Roseibium sp. Sym1: one gene and its partners. The protein of the gene in region 2 interacts with the protein of the main gene of each other region in a pairwise test. Links are inferred from orthologs where the notes say so. Each region holds a gene or a part of one and is shown on either strand. Other genes may lie near its edges. The genes, in order: O6760_RS23330, O6760_RS09370 and O6760_RS07075.

What was found.
Region 1: the proteins of O6760_RS09370 (region 2) and O6760_RS23330 interact in binary tests that used the Escherichia coli proteins (3 or more experiments, as listed by UniProt). The link is inferred for Roseibium sp. Sym1 from one-to-one orthologs.
Region 3: the proteins of O6760_RS09370 (region 2) and O6760_RS07075 interact in binary tests that used the Escherichia coli proteins (3 or more experiments, as listed by UniProt). The link is inferred for Roseibium sp. Sym1 from one-to-one orthologs.

Annotation. Positions count from the first base shown.
Region 1 is NZ_CP114786.1:5,003,570-5,006,722, forward strand. What follows is about bases 121-3,120. They hold O6760_RS23330 (two-component system sensor histidine kinase NtrB), read left to right. Parts: upstream 121-1,044; coding sequence 1,045-2,196; downstream 2,197-3,120. Other genes in these bases: dusB (tRNA dihydrouridine synthase DusB), read left to right, coding at 121-1,048; ntrC (nitrogen regulation protein NR(I)), read left to right, coding at 2,199-3,120. Also shown: more of dusB, read left to right, coding at 41-120; more of ntrC, read left to right, coding at 3,121-3,153.
Region 2 is NZ_CP114786.1:2,051,818-2,054,930, forward strand. What follows is about bases 1-2,960. They hold O6760_RS09370 (P-II family nitrogen regulator), read left to right. Parts: upstream 1-1,291; coding sequence 1,292-1,630; downstream 1,631-2,960. Other genes in these bases: O6760_RS09360 (substrate-binding periplasmic protein), read left to right, coding at 1-256; O6760_RS09365 (DUF924 family protein), read left to right, coding at 299-850; O6760_RS09375 (ammonium transporter), read left to right, coding at 1,651-2,960. Also shown: more of O6760_RS09375, read left to right, coding at 2,961-2,985. UniProt on the Escherichia coli protein: Involved in the regulation of nitrogen metabolism. Regulates the activity of its targets by protein-protein interaction in response to the nitrogen status of the cell.
Region 3 is NZ_CP114786.1:1,570,975-1,574,531, forward strand. What follows is about bases 145-3,548. They hold O6760_RS07075 ([protein-PII] uridylyltransferase), read right to left. Parts: upstream 3,180-3,548; coding sequence 345-3,179; downstream 145-344. Other genes in these bases: murJ (murein biosynthesis integral membrane protein MurJ), read right to left, coding at 145-312. Also shown: more of murJ, read right to left, coding at 1-144.

The DNA of each region.
Region 1 (3,153 bases), 3.0 Mb from region 2 along the record:
CTGCACAGTCAATGAGCAGAAAAGAGAAGCCGTATCACTGATGACCAAAACGCTGTCGATTGGCCGGCATCAATTGTCCAACAAGGCCGTTCTCGCTCCGATGTCCGGGGTGTCCGATTTGCCGTTCCGCAGGCTGGCCGCGCGCCATGGCGCGGGCATGGTCGTCAGCGAGATGGTGGCCAGCGAATCCTTCGTGCGCGGTGACGCGGAAACCCAGATGCGCGCGGAAGCGCAGGACGAGGGGCTGCACGTGGTGCAGCTTGCCGGCCGCGAGGCGCACTGGATGGGCGAGGCTGCGAAGGTTATTGCTGGTCTCGGCGCCGACATCATCGACATCAACATGGGCTGTCCGGCAAAGAAGGTCACCTCCGGCTATTCCGGATCCGCCCTGATGCGTGACCTGGATCACGCGCTGACACTGATCGAGGCAACGGTTGCGGCGGTCGACATACCCGTCACGCTGAAAATGCGGCTGGGTTGGGACGAGGGATCGATCAACGCTCCGGAGCTCGCGCGCCGTGCCGAATCCGCGGGTGTTCAACTGATTACGGTGCATGGACGGACGCGCTGCCAGTTCTACAAGGGCAGGGCGGACTGGCGCGCAATCGCTGCCGTCAAGCAGGCAGTGTCCTTGCCGCTGATCGCCAACGGTGACTGCAAAGGCGTTGAAGACGCAGTTCGCATGCTTGAGCAGTCCGGTGCCGATGGGGTCATGATCGGTCGTGGCGCCTATGGCCGGCCCTGGTTGCCTGGACATGTCGGACATTACCTGGCCACCGGGGAACGGTTGCGGGCGCCCGCCGGCTCCGACCTGGCAGAGCTGGTCGTGAGCCATTACGAGGCCCTCCTCAGCCTATACGGTGAGGCCCCCGGTCTTCGCATCGCCAGAAAGCATCTCGGCTGGTATCTCGACGCCAATCCGGTGCAACCCGATGGTGGCATCCCGATTGCCATCCGAAAAACCCTGATGACCTCCAATCGGCCCGCCGAAGTGATCCGGCTGGCGAACGAGTGGTTCTCGATATCGAACGAACGGACAGCAGCGTGACGGACACAGCGTCTCCATCCGGCCGGACGGCCGCACTTGCCAGTGACGGGCCGACGATCCTGGATGCCTTGCCGCATCCCGTGCTTCTGGTCGCTCCGGACGGCGTGATCGAATCCGCGAACATGGCGGCCGAGATCTTCATGCGCTCCAGCGTGTCCGTCCTGCGCCGGCACCCGATCAGCGATTTCGTGCCTTTCGGCAGTCCCTTGCTGACCCTGATCGAACAGGTGCGCGAGCGCAGCGCCCCCGTCAACGAATACAAGGTGGACATCGGCTCGCCGAGAATTGGCGCCCCCAAGATGGTCGACATCAACGCGGCTCCGGTGTCCGATCGGCCCGGAGCAGTGGTGCTGATGTTCCAGGAACGCACCATGGCGGAAAAGATCGACCGGCAGCTGACCTCCCGAGGGGCGGCCAGGACGGTCACGGGTCTTGCCGCCATGCTGGCGCATGAAATCAAGAACCCCCTGTCCGGAATTCGCGGTGCGGCCCAGCTGATGGAGCAGTCCGTCCCCAGCGAAGACCGTGCTTTGACCCGCCTGATCATGGACGAAACCGATCGTATCGTGAAGCTGGTCGACCGCATGGAAGTGTTTTCGGACGAGCGCCCGATCGAGCGTGAGCCCGTCAATATCCACGTTGTTCTGGATCATGTGAAACGCCTGGCGGATTCCGGGTTTGCGCGCAACAAACGCATCGTCGAGGTCTATGACCCGTCACTGCCGCCTGTCTATGCCAACAAGGACCAGCTGATTCAGGTGTTCCTGAACCTGATCAAGAATGCCAGCGAGGCGATCGGCGATGATCCCGACGGCGAGATTCGTATTTCGACGGCATTCCGGCCTGGCGTCAGGTTGTCCGTACCCGGAACAGAGGAAAAGGTCAGCCTGCCGCTGGAGTTCTGCGTGCAGGACAACGGTCCGGGGGTGCCGGACGACCTGCTGCCGCATCTCTTCGAGCCTTTCATCACCACCAAGACCAACGGTTCCGGCCTGGGGCTCGCTCTTGTTGCCAAGATCATCGGCGACCATGGCGGCGTCATTGAATGCGACAGCCAGCGCCACAAAACCGTTTTCCGGATCCTGATGCCCGCATTTACGGGCGAGGGCGAGGTCCAGCCTGGCCCGACCAGCAAAGGAACTGATTGACCATGCCAAGCGGCACGATTCTAGTTGCAGATGACGATGCGGCCATCCGCACCGTCCTCAATCAGGCCCTGTCCCGGGCCGGTTATACGGTCCGCCTGACATCGAACGCCTCCACCTTGTGGCGATGGGTGTCGTCAGGCGACGGCGACCTGGTGATTACCGATGTGGTCATGCCGGACGAGAATATTTTCGACGTGCTGCCACGCATGAAGAAGATGCGTCCGGAACTGCCGGTGCTGGTCATGAGTGCCCAGAACACTTTCATGACGGCCATCAAAGCCTCGGAAAAAGGCGCTTACGAGTATCTCCCAAAGCCCTTTGACCTCAAGGAACTGACCAGCATCGTTCAGCGGGCTCTGGAGGAGCCAAAGAAGAAAACCGCCGTTGACCTGGATGACGCCGGCGAGGGCATGCCGCTGGTGGGGCGTTCGCCCGCCATGCAGGAGATCTACCGGGTGCTGGCCCGGCTGATGCAGACAGATCTGACGGTGATGATCAACGGGGAATCGGGGACCGGCAAGGAGCTTGTCGCACGTGCGCTGCATGACTACGGCAAGCGTCGCAACGGTCCCTTCGTTGCCATCAACATGGCGGCCATCCCGCGTGACTTGATCGAGGCGGAACTGTTCGGGCACGAAAAAGGCGCCTTTACCGGCGCGCAGAACCGCAGCTCCGGACGCTTCGAACAGGCGGATGGCGGTACCCTGTTCCTGGACGAGATCGGGGACATGCCGATGGAGGCGCAGACGCGCCTGCTACGGGTCTTGCAGCAGGGTGAATACACCACCGTTGGCGGGCGTACGCCGATCAAGACGGATGTCAGGATCATTGCCGCAACCAACAAGGACCTGCGCCACCTGATCAATCAGGGGCTGTTCCGGGAAGATCTCTATTTCCGGCTCAACGTCGTGCCGATCCGGTTGCCGCCGCTGCGCGAGCGCGTCGAGGACATTCCCG
Region 2 (3,113 bases):
GACCGGATTTCTGGCCGAGGCAAGCGCATGCAAGCAGGGATATGACGGCAGCCAGCTGCGGCCGGTCATTTTCGTCGAGGCCCTGGCAAAGCCGCTCTGGGCGGTTTTCAGCAAGGGCACGGATCCCGATCTGGTCGAGGCTTTCCGGGCGGAAATGGCCGCGCTGAAGGACGAGGGGTTCCTGAGCGCCCAGATCCGTGAGCATCAGGCCAATTGGGAAACCCTTGCCTGCGGTGCCCTGACGGCAGGCCACTGACGGCCGTCGAGACTTTACAATTTCCGGATCGGATGACAATTCATGAGTGAGCAGACGATTTCCTCCCTCGACGTGCTTGATTTCTGGTGGCAGGCGGGCTCGTCGAAATGGTTCGCCAAGGACGACAAGTTCGACAAGCGGTGCAAGCAGACATTTCTCGGTGCCATCGAGGCCGCCGCGGCGGGAGATCTGGACGGCTGGAGAGACACTCCGGACGGGTCGCTTGCCCTTGTGCTGTTGCTCGACCAGTTCACGCGCAATGTCTACCGGGGCAGTCCGGACGCGTTCAAGGCGGATGCCAAGGCCGTCGAAGTCGCGGAAGGTGCTCTTGCGAAGGGATATGACAGAGCCTTCCCGAAGGACGGCAGGGGATTTTTCTATTTTCCGTTCGAACATTCGGAAGACATGGCGCACCAGGAACGCGCGGTGGACCTTTTTCGCGTGCTCGGCGACCGGGAGCTCTATCATTACGCCCTGATCCATATGGACGTGATCCGCCGGTTCGGGCGATTTCCGCACCGCAATGCCGTGCTGGGCCGCCAGACCACCGCGGAAGAAGCGGCCTATCTCGAAAGCGGCGGGTTTTCCGCCTGAGCGCCGCACGTGCCTGTCGCGCATAGCTGCCGTGTGGACCCTCGGTCCGGCATGCAGGCGGCGGGGGCATGCCGCATTTTTGAGCGGTTTTCAGCGGCCGTGCAATTTTGCCTAATTTCTAGTCTTAAGTTTGGCTTATGATGCAAAAATAGGCAAAAAAATTGCCTGAAAAGCCATCAGCGGCAATTTTCAGCGAGCTCGACTCAGGGCCTTGTTGCGGTGCGAAACCGCAGAATTCCGCCAATCGTTCCTTTAAATTTCCAAGTTGGCACGGTCCTTGATTAGTAGGGCCCGAAACCGGCCCGGACCCACGGCACGTGGATGAGCCAGAGACCTGAGACGATCCTTCCAGAGGGGAACGCAAACAGGCGCGCCGTCCGGACTGGTAGGCCGAGCTTCTTCGACGGGAAGGGGCGCTAAGCAAGGGGAATGGAACGAGCAATGAAAATAGTGATGGCCATCATCAAGCCGTTCAAGCTCGACGAAGTGCGCGATGCATTGACCAGCATCGGCATCCAGGGGCTGACGGTGACAGAAGTGAAGGGCTATGGCCGCCAGAAGGGGCACACCGAAATCTATCGCGGTACCGAGTATGCCGTCAGCTTCCTGCCGAAGCTGAAGATCGAGGTCGCTGTGGATGCCGCCTCCGTCGACAAGGTCGTCGAAGTGATTTCTGGCGCAGCCAAAACCGGTCAGATCGGAGACGGCAAGATCTTCGTCTACTCGATCGACCAGGTCGTGCGCATTCGTACCGGCGAAGCCGACGCCGAAGCTCTTTGATTTAGGTAAGGAAACGTATCATGAAAAAACTTGTCGCTAAGGGCGCGACGTCGCTGGCCTTGCTGAGCCTCACCGCTCTGCCGGTGCTCGCGCAGGATGCCGAGGCTGCTGCTGCTCCGGCCGTATCTCCTGAAGTCGCCTATATCTTCAACACGCTGCTGTTCCTGATCGGTGGCTTCCTGGTGATGTGGATGGCCGCCGGCTTTGCCATGCTGGAAGCAGGTCTGGTCCGCTCCAAGAACGTGTCGATGCAGTGCCTGAAGAACATCACGCTCTACTCGATCGCGGGTCTCATGTTCTGGATTACCGGTTACAACCTCATGTACACCGGTGTCGACGGCGGCTTCATCGGCTCCTTCGGCCCCTATTCGTTCGATGCCGTTGGCGGCAATGCGCTTGACACCGGCTACTCCACGGCTTCCGACTGGTTCTTCCAGATGGTGTTCTGCGCCACGACAGCCTCGATCGTCTCCGGCACCCTGGCCGAGCGTATCAAGCTGTGGCCGTTCCTGATCTTCACTGTCGTGCTGACCGGTTTCATCTATCCGATCGCGGGTTCCTGGCAGTGGGGTGCCGGCTGGCTCTCCGAAATGGGCTTCTCCGACTTTGCCGGTTCGACACTGGTGCACTCCGTCGGTGGCTGGGCCGCGCTTGCCGGTGCGATCATCCTCGGTGCTCGTAAGGGCAAATACGGCGCAGACGGCTCCGTACACCCGTTCCCGGGCTCTTCCATGCCGCTCGCCACGCTGGGTACCTTCATCCTGTGGCTCGGCTGGTTCGGCTTCAACGGCGCTTCCCAGCTCGCAATGGGTACGATCGGTGATGTCTCCGACGTCTCCCGCATCTTTGCCAACACCAACATGGCTGCTGCTGCCGGTGTCGTTGTCGCGGTCATCCTGACCCAGGTTCTCTACAAGAAGGTCGACGTGACCATGGCCCTGAACGGTGCCCTGGCAGGTCTGGTCTCCATCACCGCCGAGCCGCTGGCTCCGAGTGTCTGGCAGACCGTCTTCATCGGTGCCGTGGGTGGTGCGATCGTGGTCTTCACCGTTCCGCTTCTCGACAAGCTGAAAATCGACGACGTCGTCGGCGCCATCCCGGTCCACCTGCTGGCCGGTATCTGGGGCACCTTCATTGTGCCGCTGTCCAACAGCGACGCGTCCTGGGGCACCCAGATCGTCGGTATCGCTGCCTACGGCGCGTTCACCCTGGTTGCTTCCGCAGTTGTCTGGATGATCCTGAAAGTTGCCATGGGCATCCGGGTCTCCGACGAGGAAGAAGCTCTGGGTCTCGACAAGGTCGAGGTCGGCGTCGAAGCCTACCCGGAATTCGGAACCGGTTCCCAGCGCATGTAATCCATGCGCTGAGACAAAAATCTCCCAGGCGGTCTATTGGCTCAGACCGCAAACTTGGAAAGCCCGGGGGCAACCCCGGGCTCTTTTTTTGTTTGCCGGCACGCGTGAGCAGGCGGGCAATGAATTGC
Region 3 (3,557 bases), 480 kb from region 2 along the record:
GATCTGCGCCAGGGCGGTGAGCGCCAGGAGGCAGAACAGCAGAGCGGCACCGATCTCGCCGGCAAAGCGGCGCGCGCCCTCGTCGCCCTGTTCCTCGACCGCGCGGCCGAACAGGGGGATGAAGGCGGAGTTGAACGCACCTTCGGCGAACAGGCGCCGGAACAGGTTGGGAAGGCGGAAGGCGACCACGAAGGCATCGGCGACCGGACCGGCGCCGACGGCGGCGGCCAGCAGCACATCGCGCACGAAGCCGAGCAGGCGGCTGAGCAGCGTCGCGCCGCCGACCGTCGCGAAATTGCGGACAAGACTCATGCCGGCCGTGCTCCGGAGACCAATGTGTTCATTCACGAAGCCTGTCGCTGGACTTTCCGGGTGACCGGAGCGGCGGGATCGAGCTCCACATTGCCTTCCACCGCCCCGGAAAGGCGTTCACGGATGATCTCCTGACGGCCGATATTGGCAATCTTCTGTCCGGTGAGGTCGGTGACGTAGAAGACGTCGACCACCTTCTCGCCGAAGGTGGAAATATGGGCCGAGCCGATATTGAGATTGAGCGTTGCGATCGACCGGGTGAGGTCGAAAAGCAGGCCCGGCCGATCCAGGCCGGAAATCTCCAGAACCGTGTAGTCGTCCGAAAGGGCGTTGTTGACGAGGACCTCGGTGGCAACCTTGAAAGCCTTCATCCGGCCCTTCATGGCGCTCTTTTTCGAAACGGGCTCAGGCAGCCGCTCGTCACCGCGCAGGGTGGTCTCGATCAGCTGGGCGATGCGCTCGCCGCGCCGCTGTTCATCCGAATCGTCCGGCAGTTCCCGCCCGATGAAGATCGTGTCGAGGGCAAAGCCGTCCGTGGTCGTGTCGATCTGCGCATCGACGATATTGGCGCCGGTCGTGTAGCAGGCACCGGCGATGATCGACAGCAGCCTGGGATGGTCCGGGGCCATGATGGCCAGTTCCGTCACGCCCTCGAACGCGCGCGGGATCACGTGGAACGCCAGCCGCTTGTTGTCGGTGTCGGCTGCGTGCAGCAGCTCGGCATGCGCGAGCAGGCGCTCCGGCTCGGTCCGCAGCCAGTAGGCCGGGTAATGGCGCTTCATGTAGGCCTTGCGGTCCTTGGCCGGCCAATGACCGAGCTTGCCGTTGAGCTCCTCCTTGGCCTGGTCAATGGCCTGCTTGTGCGACATCTTGGTGTGACCGCCGGAAAGATGCGGTTCGGTCGCATAAAAGAGCGTGCGCAGCAGCTGCCCCTTCCAGCCGTTGAACACGCCTGGCCCGACCGCCCGGATATCGGCAACCGTCAGGATCAGCAGCAGTTTCAGCCGCTCCAGCGACTGCACCGTATGGGCAAAATCCGTGATGGTCTTGCGGTCCGCCAGATCGCGCGACTGGGCGATGGTGCTCATGTCGAGGTGATGCTCGATCAGCCAGGCGACGGTTTCGGTTTCCGCCTCGTTCAGGCCGAAACGCGGACAGACCTTGCGCGCGACCTTGGCTCCCGCGATCGAATGGTCCTCCGGACGTCCCTTGGCGATGTCGTGCAGGAACATGGCGACATAGAGCACCTTGCGGTTCTGCAAGGTCAGGATCAGGTCCGTCGCCAGCGGATGGTCGTCGCCGGAATTGCCCCGCTCGATATCCGCCAGGACCCCGATGGAGCGGATCAGGTGCTCGTCGACCGTGTAGTGGTGATACATGTTGAACTGCATCATCGCCACGACCTTGCCGAACTCGGGCACGAAACGGCCGAGGAGACCGGTTTCGTTCATCTTCCGCAGCGCCTTTTCCGGCGTGTGCCTTGATGTCAGGATCGACAGGAACAGCCGGTTCGCCTCCGGATCGGCACGCAGCTCCGCATCCACCAGTTTCAGCGAATGACGCAACAGCCGGGTCAGGTTCGGGTGCATGTTGTAGTCATGCTTGTCGGCGATCTGGAACACCCGCAGCAGGTTTGTCGGGTCGGTCTCGAAGACGGTGTCGGAAACGGCATTGAGCCGGTTGTTCTCGACAACGAAGCCCGACGCGCCTTCCACCGGCTTGGCGGTGTTGGACAAACGGCCGCCGCGCAAGCGCCTCATCATGCCGCTCAGGCCCTTGCCGCGCGGCTCCTTGACATGTTCCTCCTCGAGCGCGGCACAGATGATGCGGGTGAGATCGCCGACATCCTTGGCCACGAGGAAATAGTGCTTCATGAAGCGCTCGACATCTTTCATGCCCGGATGCTGGGTATAGCCGAGGCGGATGGCAATCTCGCGCTGGACATCGAAGGACAGGCGTTCCTCGGGCCGTCCGGTCAGGAAGTGGAGGTGGCAGCGCACCGCCCACAGGAAATCCTCCGACTTCTTGAACCGCGCGTATTCCGACCGGGTCAAAACGCCTTTCTTGACCAGTTCCGACTGGCTGTCGACGCGGTAGTGGTACTTGGTGATCCAGAACAGGGTGTTGAGGTCGCGCAGCCCCCCCTTGCCTTCCTTGATGTTCGGCTCGACCAGGTAGCGGGACGTGCCCTGGCGCTTGTGGCGCTCGTCGCGTTCCAGCAGCTTGGCGGCAATGAACTCGGAGCTGCTGCCCTCGACCACTTCCTTGTCGAAGCGCTGCACCAGGTTTTCGAACAGGGCTTCGTCGCCCCAGATGAAGCGGGCTTCGAGGATCGACGTGCGAATGGTCATGTCGGAGCGGGACAGGCGCAGGCATTCCTCGATGTTGCGCGTCGCGTGGCCAACCTTGAAGCCCAGGTCCCAGAGCATGTAGAGGATGTATTCGACCACCTGCTCGCCCCAGGGGGTCTGCTTGTAGGGCAGCACGAACAGCAGGTCGATGTCGGAGCCCGGCGCGAGCGTGCCCCGGCCATAACCGCCAACCGCGACGACCGACATGCGCTCGGCGGTGGAGGGATTCTTGATCCGGTAGACGTGATGCAGCGCGAAGTCGTAGATCACACGGATCAGTTCATCCTGGATGAAGGACAGGCGGGCGGCGCAGACCACTCCGCGACCGTCGTCATTGAGCCCGGCCTGCGCCTTGCCACGTGCGTCCCTGACGACCTGTTTCAGCTCTGCAAGCACCGCCGACCGGGTCTTCATGCCGGAGCCGTCGCCGTCGTGATCCGCGGTCAGGGCGGTCAGGCGATGTCTCAGGTCGTCGGCGTCGATCAGTCCGGCTAGGTCTTCCTGGGCAAGTTTCATGCTGATTCAGTGTTCCGTTCAAAAGCGCGGGTTTCGGTGAGGTTATATAGAGTTCCCTGTTGAAGGACACGTAAATCCTTCTGAGAGGTGGATGCCGGTGTTTCCGGTCCGGACGTCAAAACGCCTAATTCCTCGCGTCATGCCATGGCCCGACCATGGCATCCCTGCCGTTCCGTTTCCACCGGTGAAAAGCTGGTATTTCGCGAGGTCGCGCCATGGATTGCCGGGTCAGGCCCACCGGTGTCCGGTTTCACGCGGCTCAGTTTCAACAGGTCATTGTTTCATTGTCGATAGTTACGCTTCTCCCGATCCGGGACACGCAGCGCCTTACCACTTGCACCCCTCTCCCCACTCAAGGGGCAGGGCTATCGCGTTTGA